One region of the Trichocoleus sp. ST-U1 genome, then DNA from elsewhere that is predicted to be linked to it. Evidence: predicted binding sites of a transcription regulator. Region 1 holds the regulator's gene; each other region holds the start of a gene.

Region 1 (4,019 bases):
ACAACTTCTCCGTCTTCAACCGCCTCCAAATTTAATTTCATGGGTCCGGCAATATAGGCGTCCTCAGCCACGACCGCTTTCAGAGAAATCGGCTTATTGTGCTTTTTCAACTGCTCGATAAACCGAATCAAGCTAACAATTCGATTATCGCCAACCTGAACTGTATCGCCCAAAATCCCCGCGCGAGTAGCTCGGAACTGGGATGCTCCAAGCAGCAGGTCAATCCGCTGCCGAATTTGTTGGTCGGTCATGTTTGAAGGATCGGCAGATGTCGTTGCTACGACTTCACCAGTGCGGAATACAACTTGATTGGGTGCGGCGTCTGCAAAGACTTGTACCTGCTTTTCTCCCTGGACATAGTTACCAGCCGAAAAAACTCGGACTACATAGTTTCGACCATCCTGAATCTGGTTGATCAGTTGCTCGACCTGTGCCTCTGTAATTTGCACGACCCGTTCGTTCGCCACCTTGTTGAGACCGGGTTGGGTCGCTTTAATCGCTGTCCGATTCGCTTCCCGTAACAGCTGCTCAATGACCTGTCGGGCTGCGGCTGGCTCGACAATACGAAAAACGCCCGCCGCCAGAACCTGACCGCGCAGCAGTGCCAGACTACCCTGACGCAAAGTTTGATAAGACTGGTAATACTGTTCTAAGGTTGCCACTTCCTGCTCTAGGGAAGCTTGTTGTTTTTCGAGTTCTTTAAGGCGATTTTCTCGCTGGGCAATCACCTCATCTCGTTGAGAAATTTTGTTGTCAAGTAGAGATAAGGCTTTGTCTCGCTGGGCAATTTGCTCGTCGCGATCGCTCAGGCTCTTCCGAAAGGCAGCAAGTTTCTCATCAAGTTCGACAAGGGCTTGATCCCGCTTGAGAATTTGCTCATCGCGTTGGCTAATTGCTCGGTCTTGCTGGGCAATTTTTTGGTCGCGCTGAGTCACTTTCGCTTTGAATTCAGTAATTTCAGCTCTGACTTGATTTCGCTGCTGGAGGAGTTCTTGGCGTTCTGCTTGAAGTTGTTGGATTTCGGAACGTAGCGTCTTGGCTTGCCCTGAGACAGATGTAAGCTGTTTTTGGGTTTGCTGAAAGCTGCTGGCAACCCGGGTCAGTTCGCTTTGAGTCTGATTTAGTTGCGCCTCCGTCTGGCCTTGTTTAGCCAGCGCAGCTGCCAAAGATCGATTAATCGCATCTAAGCGCTGCTGAGCGACAGATTGCTGGGTGCGAGCTTGAGCGAGTTCCTTCTCTACTTGCTCTTTTTGGGCGGCGGTTTTAGCAAGTTCGCTTTCGGTTTTCCGTTTCTGCTCGTTCGCTTTAGCAATATCCTTACTTGCTGTCTTGAGTTTTTTCTGCACTTCTTGGAGTCTAAAAACTCCAATCCGCAATTGTTCGCTGGTCGCGAAGATGATTGTTAGTGTTGAGGCAGAAATCGTTAGCCCTGTCAGAATCGTTACCAAAACAGCTGTTTTGCGGGGACGCAGATTGAACAACGACAGGCGTGCTTTTCCCACGCGCGTGCCAATGCGATCGCCTACCGTTGCGATGACGCTTCCCAACACTAAAATAGACAAAATCAGGAAGAGCGCACTGTCGGTCATTGTCTGCTACAGTCATTCCAGTTACAGCCTATCGCATCGCAGGCTAGAGAAAGGGTTAACAGGAATTAAAGATCGAAGGTGAAATCGGAAAGGTTAAAGGTTGGAAGGTTGAAAACTATCCGCTTAAAACCTGACACCTTTTAACTCAACTCCCGACTAAATGTTAAAACTGGATAACCTGCTCGCGCTACCATGCCGTTTTAACCAACAACCTAACCTACAACCTGACGAGAGCCTCTAGCTGTTTTCAAGTAAACTGCTGACTCAGTGTAACTGGGTTGTGTACCGTAATTTTTTTCTTGTGGATAGAAATCATTTTTTCCTCCCGCAAATCTCCCAGTAAGCGGGTGACAGTTACCCTGGTGGAGCCGATTGCTTCTGCGATCGCTTGATGAGAAAGCTTCAGATCGATCGTAATTCCATTGGCGGTAGGAACGCCAAAATCACGGCACAGAATCAATAGAAAACTCACCAAGCGCGATCCCATATCTCGGTGAGCTAATGTCTCAATCATCATTTCTGTTTGCAAAATGCGCGAAGAAAGCCCTCGCAGCATCAACATCGATAGCTCCGGATTATCCTTGAGCGATTGCTCTACCTGATCGATCGGTGCCGAAAGCAGCTCCACTGGCGTAAATGCTACAGCGTGATAAAACCGATCCGAACGATGCCCTGTAATTAAGGACAGTACTCCAAAAACGCTGTTTTCTCGCAGCAGCGCCACGGTAATTTCTTCCCCAGCTTCATACACGCGAGACAGCTTTACTGCACCTTTGAGCAAAAAGTATACCCGTTCAGCCGGGTCTCCTGGGAAAAAGATCGTCTTGCCCCGCTCAAAAGTTTCCACCACGGGTGGAAACGCCCCACCTCCCAGTTGACGGAACACAGCTGCTAGCGGTCTATCTTGCGTCACTGCCACTTCCTTTTTCCTAAATGCTGCCCTACAGACTTCTGCAACTTTCTGTCGGAGGAACTTTAACCATAGCAAAACAACTATGAGAGTTTTCTGACATTAGACACAGATAAACTGACTTCCAAGCGGTTTTTGTGCTATTTGATACAAAATTTTAAAGTAGTTTCCCCGGCTACCTTCTTTAGTTCTCTCCCTGCTCAAGGCAAGTAAGATTATGACGGAAAATGTTGATATCTTGACAGTATCTGCGCTATCGGGTGGGATGCATGGTGAGTAAGGAGGCACGCTCCTTACCCGTACTAGACAGCCTTGCTCCGGGCGATCGCGATCTTGAATACTCCCCTAAATCGGATATCCTCTAATATTGCCTTCAAAATCGACATTTATGCTAGATTTAACCGGAAAAAACGCCCTTGTCACCGGCATTGCCAACAATCGATCGATCGCCTGGGGGATTGCTCAGCAACTGCACCAAGCGGGTGCGAATCTAGGAGTGACTTACCTGCCAGACGACCGAGGCCGCTTTGAAAAAAAAGTGGCAGAGTTGGTAGAACCCCTCAACCCCAGCTTATTTTTACCCTGCGATGTCCAGAATGAGACCCAAATTCAGTCTACATTTGACGCCATCCGCGATAAGTGGGGCAAGCTAGACATCCTGATCCATTGTCTTGCTTTTGCGAACAAGGAAGATTTATCAGGTGATTTTAGCAACACTACCCGCGCTGGCTTCACCCAAGCTCTAGAAATTAGTACCTATTCTCTGGTGCAACTTGCTGGGTCAGCAAAACCACTGATGACAGAAGGTGGCAGCATTGTCACGCTGACTTATCTAGGCGGCGTTAAGGTGATCCCCAACTACAACGTCATGGGAATTGCCAAGTCTGGATTGGAAATGAGTGTCCGTTACCTGGCATCTGAATTAGGTCCACAGAATATTCGCGTGAATGCAATTTCGGCAGGTCCCATCCGCACTTTGGCATCGTCGGCGGTAGGTGGCATCCTGGATATGATCCATCACGTTGAGGAAGTAGCACCCCTGCGACGCACTGTAACTCAGAAAGAAGTGGGAAATGCGGCTGCTTTCTTGTGTAGCGATTTGGCAAGTGGCATTACAGGTCAGGTGCTGTATGTCGATGCGGGATACGAGATTATGGGGATGTAAAAAGAATCAAACATTAAAAATTAAAAATTAAAAAGCAAAGATTCTGCTAATTTTTAATTTTTAATTTTGCATTTTTAAGGCTTTCGCGTCTCCCAGATGCTCAGTAACGTAGGATAATAAACTTAACTTTATTTTCTTGAGTGAGCATCTGCGATGCAGGCACGCGATCGCCAATTTACACCTTCTCCAAGCATTGAACAGCTTTTGTCTCCTCGCATGGCAAGGGTTCCCCGCAAGACGGGCGAAACGGATGTCATCGTCACCGTCAAATTAGACGGGAATGGCACTTGCAATGCCAAAACCGGCATTCCGTTTTTAGACCATATGCTGCATCAAATCGCCTCTCACAGCCTGA
Region 2 (4,019 bases), on a different contig from region 1:
TCTCGATGGCCTGCAAGCATTGGAGAGTAACCAGCCGTTAATTAAAGCTAGTCAACCGTTAAAGACGCCTGTTGTTTTGAAGCGCTCTGTGGCTAAAGTCCGCAGGAAGAATTAAGCAGGGGGGCAGAGGAGCCGAGAGACAGGGAAGAAGCGATCGCCCCCGCCTTAATTTTTGCTTTTTAATATCTCTTTTAATTCTCAAACTTGGGTTCCGCTTTCTCCACAGAGGAATCATTGACTCCTAGCGTCAGCTCTAAAGGCGTTTGGGAAGGATATGCCTTGACAACCTCTCGATAGACATCGTAATTCGTCGGCAAGGTAACACTCTGCCCGTTGCTGCGATAAGTAATTTGGTAATTCACATCTCGCAAAATCTCTGGCTGGCTTGCCTTTTCGGCAGGTTGCAGCCGCTGTTCAATTTCATCAAGCGTGGGTCGTGGTGGCAGTGCAGACCACCAAAGTTCCCGTTCGTCGGGGCCAATTACCGCGCCTTCTGGCTTCTCCCCATTGCGGTTGAGTAAGGAAGTAGAGCCAAAAGTTTCGATTCGCTCTTGATTGCGACCCGGATTAGTCGAGTAACCGACTTTCCAGGTTAAAGTTGTCCGGGCGGTTGCTTCATACTGGTTAGTGGTTACGGTGCTGCACCCAGAGAGAGCAAATAAAAGAGAAGCTCCCGCCAGTATGGCAAAACATGGTCTTTGTTGTTTAAATTGACCTTTGAGACTCACCGTCTGTTGACACCCATTAGAAAAACGACATCAAAGAGCAAATGCAGCTAGCTCCGCTATTTCCTATTGTGTACCGAATTCTTCAGCCTGCCTTTCCCCGTTGTCTGTGGTCGGGTACTGGAAATTCACGAGCGATCGCTCTCACGTTTGATGATGGCCCCCATCCCCAGTACACTCCCGAACTCTTGAAAGTGCTAGACCACTACAACATACCCGCAAGTTTTTTTTGGCTGGGTGTTTGCGTTAACCGCGCACCAGCAACTGCCAAAGAAGTCTACCGGCGAGGTCACTGGCTTGGGCTGCATGGGTACGATCATCGCGCTTTTCCCAAGCTGAGTCCATCTGACCTCAAACAAAGTATGGAACAGACACAGCAGGCGATCCAACAAGCCTGTCAACTCGATCCACAATTTGTTCGTGACGTTCGACCCCCTAATGGTTTGTTTACACCCCAGACTTTAGATTTATTGCAGCAGTGGAACTATCGACCTGTCATGTGGAGCGTGGTGCCGGAAGACTGGGTACAGCCTGGGGTTAGCGTCGTCGTACAGCGAGTTTTGCGGCAAGTCCAAAATGGTTCGGTCATTGTTTTGCATGATGGCTATTATGGAGGTCAAGATGTGGCTGAAACGACCGCCCAGCTAGTGCCTAAACTATTGCAGCAAGGATATCAATTTGTTACCATCGATGCGCTGTGGCAGCAAAGTCAGTTGACCTTTTTAACCTAAAAGGGAAATATATTGATGTTTTCTCTGTCACATTTTGGCTCTTGTTGATTAGAATGACGGAATAGAATTCAGCCATTTGTCGCAACCCATCGCCCATCAAGCGTCAGTAGGATAGAGTTGCATTTAAGCAAAATGCGAAATCAAGCAATATTTTCTCTAGTTTTGCCTAAACGTTCATTACTGCTTAGTGCTACTCTCCCCAAACCTTTGACGCTTAACTATAGGCTATTTATAGAAAGACAGCGCTCAACTGGCTGGAGGCATCACCAAATCAACCAGCGAGTGTTGCTGGTAAATCCTGTACAAGCTAGTTGAAGGAGATGAGATCGGAGTGGGTGTATCAATTCCAATCGGATTATCCATTGGGAAAAGCCGCCTTGACATTAACTTCATATTTGAAGGTTTAAATAAACCAAAAGCGTGCAAGTTTTGTGAGAAAGGCTACAATCGGAAAGGTTTTGAACACTACCAGCATTAACACCTATTTCAACGCGGTTATCGAACGCTGGCGTTGCACGCAAGCGCATTCTCTCTTTTCTCTCATTGAGCCAGTCAGCAAGCGTTGAAAGCTGGCAAGGTATAACGACTGGCTAACTTGTTTTGTAGATTAACTAACACCATCTTCTGGTCTTTAACTGAAGGAGCATGAGGAATTCGGCATGACCCAGGCCAACGACGTACTCGAAATCATCACTCCGCCTGAGAGCGAGTTGGATCTCTTAATTGATGAAGACGCGGATCAAGACGACTTTGTAGACGTAACGCCCGATGAAGACGAAGGTAAGCCTGGTAAGGTCAGTAGATCCCGTCGTCGGGTGCAAACGAAAAAGAAACACTACACTGAGGATTCGATTCGTCTCTATTTACAAGAAATTGGTCGGATTCGTCTCTTAAGAGCCGATGAAGAAATTGAACTCGCACGCAAGATAGCCGACTTACTAGAATTAGAGCGTTTGCGCGAGCAACTGATCGAAAATCTGGAGCGGGAACCGCAGGATATAGAGTGGGCTGAGGGAGTGCTGAAATCTGAGCGAGTCTGGGAACAACTCGCTACTCAGCTAGGGCGAGAACCCCAACAAGAAGAGTGGTCTAAAGAGGTGAAGAAGCGCCTACCAGCGTTCCGACATCGCCTCTATGTAGGTCGCCGCGCTAAAGACAAAATGGTGCAGTCAAACCTGCGTTTGGTGGTTTCGATTGCCAAAAAATATATGAATCGCGGCTTATCCTTCCAAGACTTGATTCAGGAAGGCAGTCTAGGCTTGATTCGAGCCGCTGAAAAATTTGACCACGAAAAAGGTTACAAATTCTCCACGTATGCGACGTGGTGGATTCGTCAGGCAATTACGAGAGCGATCGCGGATCAATCTCGCACCATTCGACTACCTGTTCACCTGTACGAAACCATTTCTCGGATCAAAAAAACTACCAAGCTTCTATCCCAAGAAATGGGTCGCAAACCCACTGAAGAAGAAATCGCTACTCGCATGGAAATGACCATCGAGAAACTGCGATTCATTGCTAAATCAGCTCAGTTACCCATTTCTCTAGAAACTCCCATCGGTAAAGAAGAAGACTCCCGTCTGGGTGACTTCATCGAAGCAGATGGTGAAACCCCCGAAGATCAAGTTTCTAAAAACCTCCTCCGGGAAGATCTAGAAAGCGTCCTCGACACCCTCAGCCCCCGCGAACGGGATGTGCTGCGTCTGCGCTACGGTTTGGATGATGGACGCATGAAAACTCTTGAAGAAATCGGTCAAATCTTCAACGTTACCCGCGAACGGATTCGTCAAATTGAAGCGAAAGCTCTCCGCAAGTTGCGGCATCCCAATCGCAACAGTATTCTCAAAGAATACATTCGCTAGACAATCCTTTTTAGCGAGATAAATAATAGTAGGGGCGGGTTTCTTTACCTGCCCCTACTATTATTTGGGAAACAAAAAACTGGGAGTTCCTAGATAAACTCCCAGCGAGCTTTTGAAATTGACCAAATTTATAAAATTGAAATATATTACATCAGACCCCAGAAGTGAAGAACGCCTTGACCTGTGGTGAGTTCAATCATCATGGCAATGAAAAAGCCGATCGTGGCAAAACGCCCATTCCAATTTTTAGCTTGGGGCGTAAAGCCAATCTTGGTTGCATCGTTGCGGTCTTGAGTTTGCATAGTCTTAACTCTGTAAAATAAACTTTTGTTACCATCTGTACAAGAATGTAACTAAAGAATTGTGAACGCGCAGCAATCTGCTTCGCGAGGCAGATGAATTTTAGCTTTGGTGCGAAAATAAAAAGCACTTGGGCTGGATTTCTGACACTCTCTTCGTTTTGCCGGGGACGACCCCCAGCACCCCTCTCTTTAGGAGAATGATATGTTGCTAAACGCCTCACAACCGCTAAGCGATCGCCTAGACGATTACTACCACCAGATCAAGGCTGTCATTCTCAACCGTCAAAATCCGATTACGGGTCTGTTGCCCGCCAGTACTGCAATTAACGCCCACGGCGACTACACCGATGCCTGGGTACGCGACAACGTTTACAGCATTCTCGCCGTTTGGGGATTGGC
Region 3 (4,019 bases), on a different contig from region 1:
AGCAAAGGTAGAAACGATGGCTGGGTTAAGAGCAGCAACTGGCTTTGTCCGCAGCGAACTCGGTCAACGGTTGCGACTGCGTCGGACACCAGAGTTACTGTTTCAGGAAGATCGTTCTCTGGAAAGAGGCGATCGCATTTTGTCTTTGTTGAATCAGCTTAATCAAGACCGTCCGGCTGCGAGAGTGGAAGAAGAAGACATCGTTGAGGCAGAAGATTGAAATCTGTGGCATTGCTGCCGGAGTGGGAATCGCTCTCTCTAGCAGAACAGGTAGCGCAAATGGTCGTGGTACGGGCGTCAGGCTACCTGTTCGACCACCAAATTCAGTATCCAGATTGGGAACCCCCGGCGGCAGTTCTGCAACACTGGGTGCAGGATTTGGGCGTCGGGGGGGTCATTTTGTTGGGAGGCAGTGCTGGAGAATTAGCACTGCGATCGCAACAACTCCAAGACTGGGCAAAAACCCCCTTGCTGATCGCGGCTGATATTGAAGAAGGCGTCGGACAACGCTTTTCTGGGGCAACTTGGTTTCCGCCACCGATGGCAATCGGGGCAGTATTCCGGAAAGATGCCTCTCTTGCCTTGAAATACGCCGAACAAATGGGAGGCATCATCGCCTCGGAAGCACTCGCGATTGGCATCAACTGGGTGCTTGCGCCGGTTGTGGATGTGAATAACAATCCTAATAATCCAGTGATTAACGTCCGGGCGTTTGGCGAAAACCCAGAGGAAGTGACTCAACTAGCGTCTGCTTTCATCCGGGGGGCGAAAGCTTATCCGGTGTTAACGACTGCTAAGCATTTTCCCGGACATGGCGATACGGCGGTGGATTCCCATCTAGATTTGCCCGTCTTGCCCCATTCCCCGGCACGACTGGCTGAGATTGAGTTACTGCCGTTTCAAGAAGCAATCGGTACGGGTACAGCCTCCGGTGTAGATGCCGTAATGAGTGCCCATCTCCTGATCCCGGCTTGGGATGCCGAACGCCCTGCCACCCTTTCCCAACCGATTTTGACTCAACTGCTACGGCAACAGCTGGGATTTGAAGGATTAATTGTTACCGATGCATTGGTGATGGGAGCGATCGCCAACCGCTATGGAGCAAATGAAGCTCCAGTCTTAGCTGTCGAAGCCGGTGCAGATATTTTGCTGATGCCAGTCGATCCTGCGGGTGCTATCCAAGCGGTGTGCGACGCGGTAGCACAGGGACGCATTTCAGAGGCGCGAATTCGTGCGTCTGTTGAGCGTATCTGGACAGCCAAGCGCCGAGTCCAACAAGGCACAGCACAGCCGCCTGTAGAGGCAAGGGCGATCGCGCCTGAAGTCCAACCAGCGCCTTCACCATTCCCTCCCCATCTCCTCCAACTAGCTCAACCACACGCCCTCGCCACATCTGCCAACATCGTGCGAGAGGCGCTCGTCGTTCATGGCGAAATTCCTTTACTTCCCAGTCAGGGCAACTTACGCAACTTAATCGTGGTGGATGACACCCTGAATTGTGATTTTCTCGATAAACAAGCACCGGCTGTGGCTCTGCCCAAACAGCACGGCTATCAACTCCAACTACTCGATCCCCACACCACCTTAATTCCTGGCTGGGTATTTTATCATAAATCGGGTTTAAATGCCCAACCAACCCTACTCCAGCTGTTCATCCGTGGGAATCCTTTCCGAGGCAGTGCTGGCTTGACACCGTTGGCTCAGGACTTGTTTAAAAAACTCTTAGGAAATGCCGAACTCCAAGCGCTAGTGATTTACGGCAGTCCTTATCTTCTGGAACAGTTTCTTCCACACCTGCCCCCGCATATCCCTTGTGTGTTTTCTTACGGGCAGATGCCAGCAGCTCAGGCGATCGCCCTTGAAGTTTTGTTCGGTGCCCCAGCTCTAAGCATTTAGCAACTATGCAGCACATTGATTAATTTTGTTAATCAATGTCATAACCGTTATCACCGATTATTTACGGTGTCTTCAATTTGAAAATACAGGCTTAATTATAACTAGATCCGTTCTTCGACAATTTCATCAGCATAAGGATATATTTTTATGTCAAAGTTCCCTGACTTTTGGAATCCTTATTAAACGAATAAATTCATTTGTAACTTGATATACTGTTCAAAAATTATTTCCGCGCTAAGCAGTATTGGATTATATTAAGTTATAGTCGTAGCTCGTTAGTTTCGAGGCTGAGACCATGACTGCTGATATAATGCCGCCTAAATCATCTGTGCAATACTCCATCGACGTTCTTCAAGAAGAAGCCCGTCAATTGGTGGAGAAAGGAATTGTGACTCGTCAGCAACCCATCTACGTTCTGTGCCAGTACATCCCTGCACGGGAGTGGGTTTGTGTTGAGTGTGAATTAGAAAGATGCAATATCTTACTCCGCGATCGCATCGGCGATCTGATGGGGCAAGAACAATGGGAGAACGATTGATATTTTTTTACCTTTAAGACAATCCTAAATTTCCACTGGAAACAGTGAAACTCAGGACAAGCTTGATTCCACGCTTGTCTCAACTTAAGGAAAGACTGCTTTTATTCTTTCACCTGTTGATTCTTAATTAGCCTGGTTTGGAGAATATTCTGATTCTTTCTAGTGCGAATAATTAAGTTCGCTTGTTAGACCTATCCAAAAAGTGAAGATGCCATTCTGAGCAAAACGTAGTGGAGCGTTGGCGTAACGTTGCGATCAACAATCGCGCTGCGATCGCGCAATTCTCTTTGCAGGATCTCTGCTCAAACCGAGATGCGTGACAACACTTCAACTCCTTCGTTTTGCTCAGCACAAACTTTCAGATAGGCTACTAGGAGCAAGCCTAATAAATGCTTTGATAAAGCTGCTAGCAATCCCCGACCTAAATCCCTGAGTTGGGGTCGCGCAGCTTTTCTAACTCAGTTCGCATTGCAGCAATTTGTGCAGTTAGCTCCTCTAGCTCCAATTGCATATCTGGCTGGGCAACCGTTGTCACCGGCGTTGTCGCAGGGCGGCTCGGAGTTCCAGAAGATTGTGTGCTAGCTGCATCATTGGCTTGCGCCATTAGAGAATTCAGGAAAGTGCGGGCTTCAAGCTCCGTAATCTCTCCTTTTTCTGCTAGTTGTTGAACCACCAGATTGACGTCTGACTTCAGCAGCTCAAGATTTTGCTCTCGCTTTTGAGTGTCTTGTACGCTCTCAACTAGAGAAGCGGTTGCACCCAAAGTAACGCGAAATCCTTTTTGTACTAACTCCAGCAGATTATTAGAGTTCATTAGATAAATCAGTCAGATTGAATGAAGGTTAGACAGCCCTTAGCGATCGCTTTCGATAAATAACCGCTCGGCACCACTCACTTTTAAGTTTCTAGCTTTCGGCTTTCCGCCAAGCGAGTAAACAAACGCAGGATCTGGCGTCTTAATGCTACCATTTAGCACACACAAAGGGACATTTTGCAGACTTCTTAGGGTAGTAGCATCCGTCCTAAGAAAGAATCTAAAGCAACCATTTGCCCGCCCAGTTTTAGCCCATCTGTTCTAAATACTGATTAACATCCTCAATTAAGCGAGTGAGTTCTGCCTCCGTAGTCAGGCGAATGCGGTCATCTCGGAGGGAGATCAAAACTTTAGCGGCAAAGGGAGTCGGCCAGATATTAGGATTGCAGAAAATCTCTAGAAAGACATCCCCCGTGTATCGATATTCCATTGGTTTTTGGGGATTGGTTTTGCCGCCGCCACCTGCAATGACTTTGAGACTCTGCATCAACTGAGCGATCGCGCCTTGTAAATCTTGGGCTGCCTGGGGCGTAAAGCTGAAGGAAACAGAACCTTCAACCAAGTTGAGGATGAGTTTTGAAGAAGACATGAGCAATCAAGAGTTTTGAATTGTGAATCAACTTATCACTCATAACTTAGAACAGACAGCATTTACAAGAGGATAGATGCAAGGTGAAGCCACAAGCTTTAGACTGAATGCCATAGAACTCTAAATGGCGAGTGAGGAAAATTCTGTGGTAGCAGATAACCGCTCGGCAGTGCGTAAGGTTT
Region 4 (4,019 bases), on a different contig from region 1:
GCTTCCTTCTCTAATTCGCTCATTCATTCACGATTCATCGCTTGCCTGCTCATGATCTGGCCTTTTCAGCCTAAGTTTCGTAAACAAATTGCTCGGATTGAAGTGACTGGTGCGATTGGCAGTACTACCCGAAAACAAGTTCTAGAAAGCCTGAAAACGGTTGAAGAACGAAAGTTTCCAGCATTACTGCTACGCATTGATAGTCCTGGTGGTACGGTCGGGGATTCGCAAGAAATCTATGAAGCCCTGACTCGCCTGCAAAAAAAGGTGAAAATTGTTGCCAGCTTTGGCAATATCTCCGCATCTGGAGGAGTCTATATCGGGATGGGAGCCGAACACATTGTTTCCAACCCAGGCACAATTACCGGCAGTATCGGTGTAATTCTCCGGGGAAACAACCTGGAGCGCTTGCTAGAAAAGATTGGCGTTTCTTTCAAGGTGATCAAATCGGGTCCTTATAAAGATATTCTGGCTTTTGACCGGGAACTCACCGAGCCGGAAAAGAATATTCTCCAAGACCTGATTGACGTCAGTTATCAGCAATTTGTGCAAACGGTTGCTGAGGCTCGGAAGCTGACAACCGAAACCGTTAAAAGTTTTGCCGATGGTCGCATTTTCACAGGTCAACAAGCGTTAGAACTGGGAATTGTTGACCGGCTTGGCACTGAGGAAGATGCCCGCCGTTGGGCTGCGGAACTGGTCGGTCTCGATCCCGAAAAAACGAAGTGTTACACCCTGGAAGAACGCAAACCTTTCTGGAATCGTGTGGTATCGAGCAGAGTTCAAGGGGCATCTAGTCTATCAGCTGGGATAGACTGGTTAGAATTTGAACTTTCTACCAGTGGTCAGCCGTTGTGGCTTTACCGACCCTAGTATGAAGTTTAGATTTTAGATTATAGATGATTTAGATGATTCTGAAATCCAAAATCTAAAATTCAAAATCTCAATTATAAAATGGAGGATGCTTGCGTGGAGTGGCGAGTTCGAGCGATTCGCGGGGCAACAACTGCCTCACAAAACACGGCTGAGGCAATTCGAGAAGTGGTAGCGGAACTACTCGATGAATTAGAAGTACACAATCAACTACATCCCGATCTAATTATTAGTGCCACGTTCTCGGTAACGCGGGATCTGGATGCGATCTTTCCCGCTGCGATCGCTCGCTCTCGTCCCCACTGGGACAATGTTCCTCTGCTAGATGTCCAGCAAATGCACGTGGAGGGAGGGCTGGAGCGTTGCATCCGCTTCTTAATTCACGTCAATTTGCCAGCTTCCCATCCACCGATTTACCATCCTTATCTGCGGGGAGCTAAAAGCCTAAGACCGGATTGGAGTTTGTCTCAGGTTAGCTTATCCTCGCAGTCAACGATTCAGTCGTTTCATCGCTGAGGTTTTTTGTCATTAGTGATTCGTCCCTCGTCATTGACGAATCACTAATGACATTTATTAGCTATTTTCTAGGTTTTTAGGTGATTTGTTGTGAAAATGGATGCCTAAAAAAACGTCATATAAAAAGCTCCAGAAATTTTTTCCTTGCCAGATTCCCAGAGTTTGATAACAGCCTTTTTCATCTAAGAGGGGCTTGGTGGCGTAATAAGCATTCTGGTAGTGATACCAGGGGATGGAAGGCCACAAATGATGAATGAGGTGGTAATTTTGCCCCATGATCAGCAAATTGAGGATGGGGTTGGGGTAAACTCTGGCATTTTTCCAGCGATCGCGTTCTTGATGAGGGCGATGCGGCAAATAATCAAAAAACAATCCCAGCGCCAATCCTACCAGGGCAGAAGGGATAAACCAAAAATTGAGAATGTAGCCTAAGAAGTGGTACTGAATTGAAATATAGAAAATCGTCCCGACAAACAAGCGGCTTAAGAACCATTCTAAAAGTTCATATTTTCGCCACAGCTGCCGTTTAAAGAAAAATACTTCGTGGTATAAAAACCGCACCGGAATTAACCACAGGGGTCCGCCAGTAGAAACGTAATGATCTGGATCGTTTTCCGGGTCATTGACATGGGCATGATGCTGCAAATGAACCCTAGTAAATACTGGGAAGGCAAAGACTAACATCAGCGCACTGCCATGTCCCAGGATGGCATTGATGACTCGGTTACGATGGGCAGAATTATGACAAGCATCATGAATCACCGTTCCACAAATGTGCAAGGCGATCGTGTTTGTGATAAAGCAACACCAGTGAGGCCACTCCCAGAGCCAGTAACCAAAGTTTGATAGCACAACCATCGCTACGGCGGCTAGAAACATGAGTAGCGTTGGGCTTAGGGACGCAGGCGGTTCCAGGAAATGTCTGGGAACTGTCAGCGGCTTTTGTGCCTCCAACAACATTGTTTTCTCCTTTTGAATGATTTAAGGGTTCTGCGGGAACTTTGCTTCGGTTTTCCCGTCACTATGGCATCTAGGGGGGTATGTTGTGCAACATTGGATACACGATAAACAGTACCCACTGATTGACAATTTTCAAAAAACACGCTCTATTTTCCTGACTTCTTACCCTTATTCCTACCACGGAAGCGGGGGATTCTAGTCGTGCTTTCGTAGTATACGCTACGAAGACCGATTTATAAAGATTTATGAAATTAGCTCATTTAATTCAAATGATGCTAACGATAGCCAAAAAATATACAGGAGGATTGTTGATATGTCACCATATCTGTCTAGGTTCGCGTCTGAGACAAAGTCCTTAGTTGTCAAAAGTGTGGCTTTATCTGCTGGTGTAGCAATGCTACTGAATAGCGGTATTGCCTTTGCCGGTTCTGTTCAGCAAGCGCAACTGCCGGGTGTAGAAGATGAGAATACTCAGACCTCGGACGGGGATGTTGTGGTAGACACCGATGGGAGTCCAGATAGCACCACTAGCTCAGGAACGGAATCAGAGAATAGTACAACTGCTAACAAGCCACGGTTTACCTGCCAGCTAACGAACAGTCAGTATATGGTGATGTATCACCCGAAAAGTCAACCCGCTCAAGCTTATGCTTGGGCAACTCCCAGTCCTTTAGGCGGTGGTTGGACTGCGGAGAGACGCTGTAACGAAATTAGTCGCAGATTAGAATCTTATCGACCCGATGGTCTTCAGGAAATGCGGGCATCGGTGGAAAATAACTACAACGTTGTTTGCATCACGACTCAGAAAAATCCAGACTGTCGGATTGTCCTGACTGTACCTCCCGGTGAAAATCCGCAGTTAATCCGCGATCGCGTTTTCCAAAATATCAGCACTGCTGACAGCGGACAGGTGACAGAGGGCGTCAATACCTTTGTTGGGGGTCGGGATGCTCAGATGCTCAACGATCTCTTAAACTTGGGCTTATCTTCCCTTGGCGGGACCACGAATCGCTCCAGCCGTAAGTCACAAAGCGTTAACCTGCGACCTTTCTTAGATCGAGCTGATGGTGGCACCGGCACCCAGTTGAAAGGCGGAGTGCCTATGCGCTCGAATCGAGCCAATCCTCGACTGAATCCAGGCAACTTCCGTTAAAAATTGTTGATAGGCGAGCGGGGACTCAAACCCGCGATCGCATAATCAGCACAATCAATAGAATAGAGAAGATACAAAATTGTTTGGCTTCCCAATATTGCGCCGTCTGGAAGCCAGACAATTTTATTTATTTATAGATGGCGATCGCTCTTATGGGCTAAAACAAATAAAAGCATTCCTAACACGTTGAATCTGTCAATGTTACTTTAGGGATATTGACACCAGGGTAAGTGCATAACTATGTCAGCCGTTAGAAATATAAGGCTGTTACTGGTAGTGTTTTCACTAACAGCGATCGCTAACTCGCTTCAACCAGTACAAGCACAGCCGATTACCCCAGCGGCTGACGGCACCGGCACAATTGTTACTCCAGAGGGGAACCGTTTTAACATTAGCGGCGGCACGCTTTCAAAGGATAAAGCAAATCTTTTTCATAGCTTTGAGCAGCTAGAGTTAAATTCTGGGGAAATTGCAAACTTTCTTTCTAACCCTAATATTCAAAATATCTTAGGGCGCG

Evidence for each region. The regulator NtcA, encoded in region 1, controls nitrogen genes in cyanobacteria. The targets are predictions, from matches to a motif close to TTTGTANNNNNNNNTACAAA.
Region 2: a site for NtcA is predicted at 1,885-1,904, ahead of rpoD (RNA polymerase sigma factor RpoD). Genes of this name have one in related genera too.
Region 3: a site for NtcA is predicted at 2,093-2,112, ahead of NDA06_RS02625 (DUF4327 family protein). Genes of this name have one in related genera too.
Region 4: a site for NtcA is predicted at 2,556-2,575, ahead of crtR (beta-carotene hydroxylase). Genes of this name have one in related genera too.

Annotation. Positions count from the first base shown of each region.
Region 1 is NZ_JAMPJZ010000051.1:1,363-5,381, reverse strand. It holds gene NDA06_RS17500 (DUF3084 domain-containing protein) at 1-1,589, opposite strand, end outside; gene ntcA (global nitrogen regulator NtcA) at 1,837-2,508, opposite strand; gene fabI (enoyl-ACP reductase FabI) at 2,888-3,664, shown strand; gene hisB (imidazoleglycerol-phosphate dehydratase HisB) at 3,818-4,019, shown strand, end outside.
Region 2 is NZ_JAMPJZ010000008.1:26,984-31,002, forward strand. It holds gene NDA06_RS04980 (hypothetical protein) at 1-115, shown strand, start outside; gene NDA06_RS04985 (hypothetical protein) at 192-680, opposite strand; gene NDA06_RS04990 (polysaccharide deacetylase family protein) at 770-1,456, shown strand; gene rpoD (RNA polymerase sigma factor RpoD) at 2,116-3,318, shown strand; gene NDA06_RS05000 (chlorophyll A-B binding protein) at 3,465-3,620, opposite strand; gene NDA06_RS05005 (glycoside hydrolase family 15 protein) at 3,823-4,019, shown strand, end outside.
Region 3 is NZ_JAMPJZ010000003.1:112,626-116,644, forward strand. It holds gene rbfA (30S ribosome-binding factor RbfA) at 1-220, shown strand, start outside; gene NDA06_RS02620 (glycoside hydrolase family 3 N-terminal domain-containing protein) at 226-1,896, shown strand; gene NDA06_RS02625 (DUF4327 family protein) at 2,192-2,434, shown strand; gene NDA06_RS02630 (hypothetical protein) at 2,856-3,248, opposite strand; gene NDA06_RS02635 (hypothetical protein) at 3,288-3,410, opposite strand; gene NDA06_RS02640 (hypothetical protein) at 3,496-3,837, opposite strand; gene NDA06_RS02645 (cation diffusion facilitator family transporter) at 3,983-4,019, shown strand, end outside.
Region 4 is NZ_JAMPJZ010000033.1:14,787-18,805, reverse strand. It holds gene sppA (signal peptide peptidase SppA) at 52-873, shown strand; gene aroH (chorismate mutase) at 955-1,389, shown strand; gene crtR (beta-carotene hydroxylase) at 1,447-2,349, opposite strand; gene NDA06_RS13775 (COP23 domain-containing protein) at 2,663-3,502, shown strand; gene NDA06_RS13770 (CHAT domain-containing protein) at 3,743-4,019, shown strand, end outside.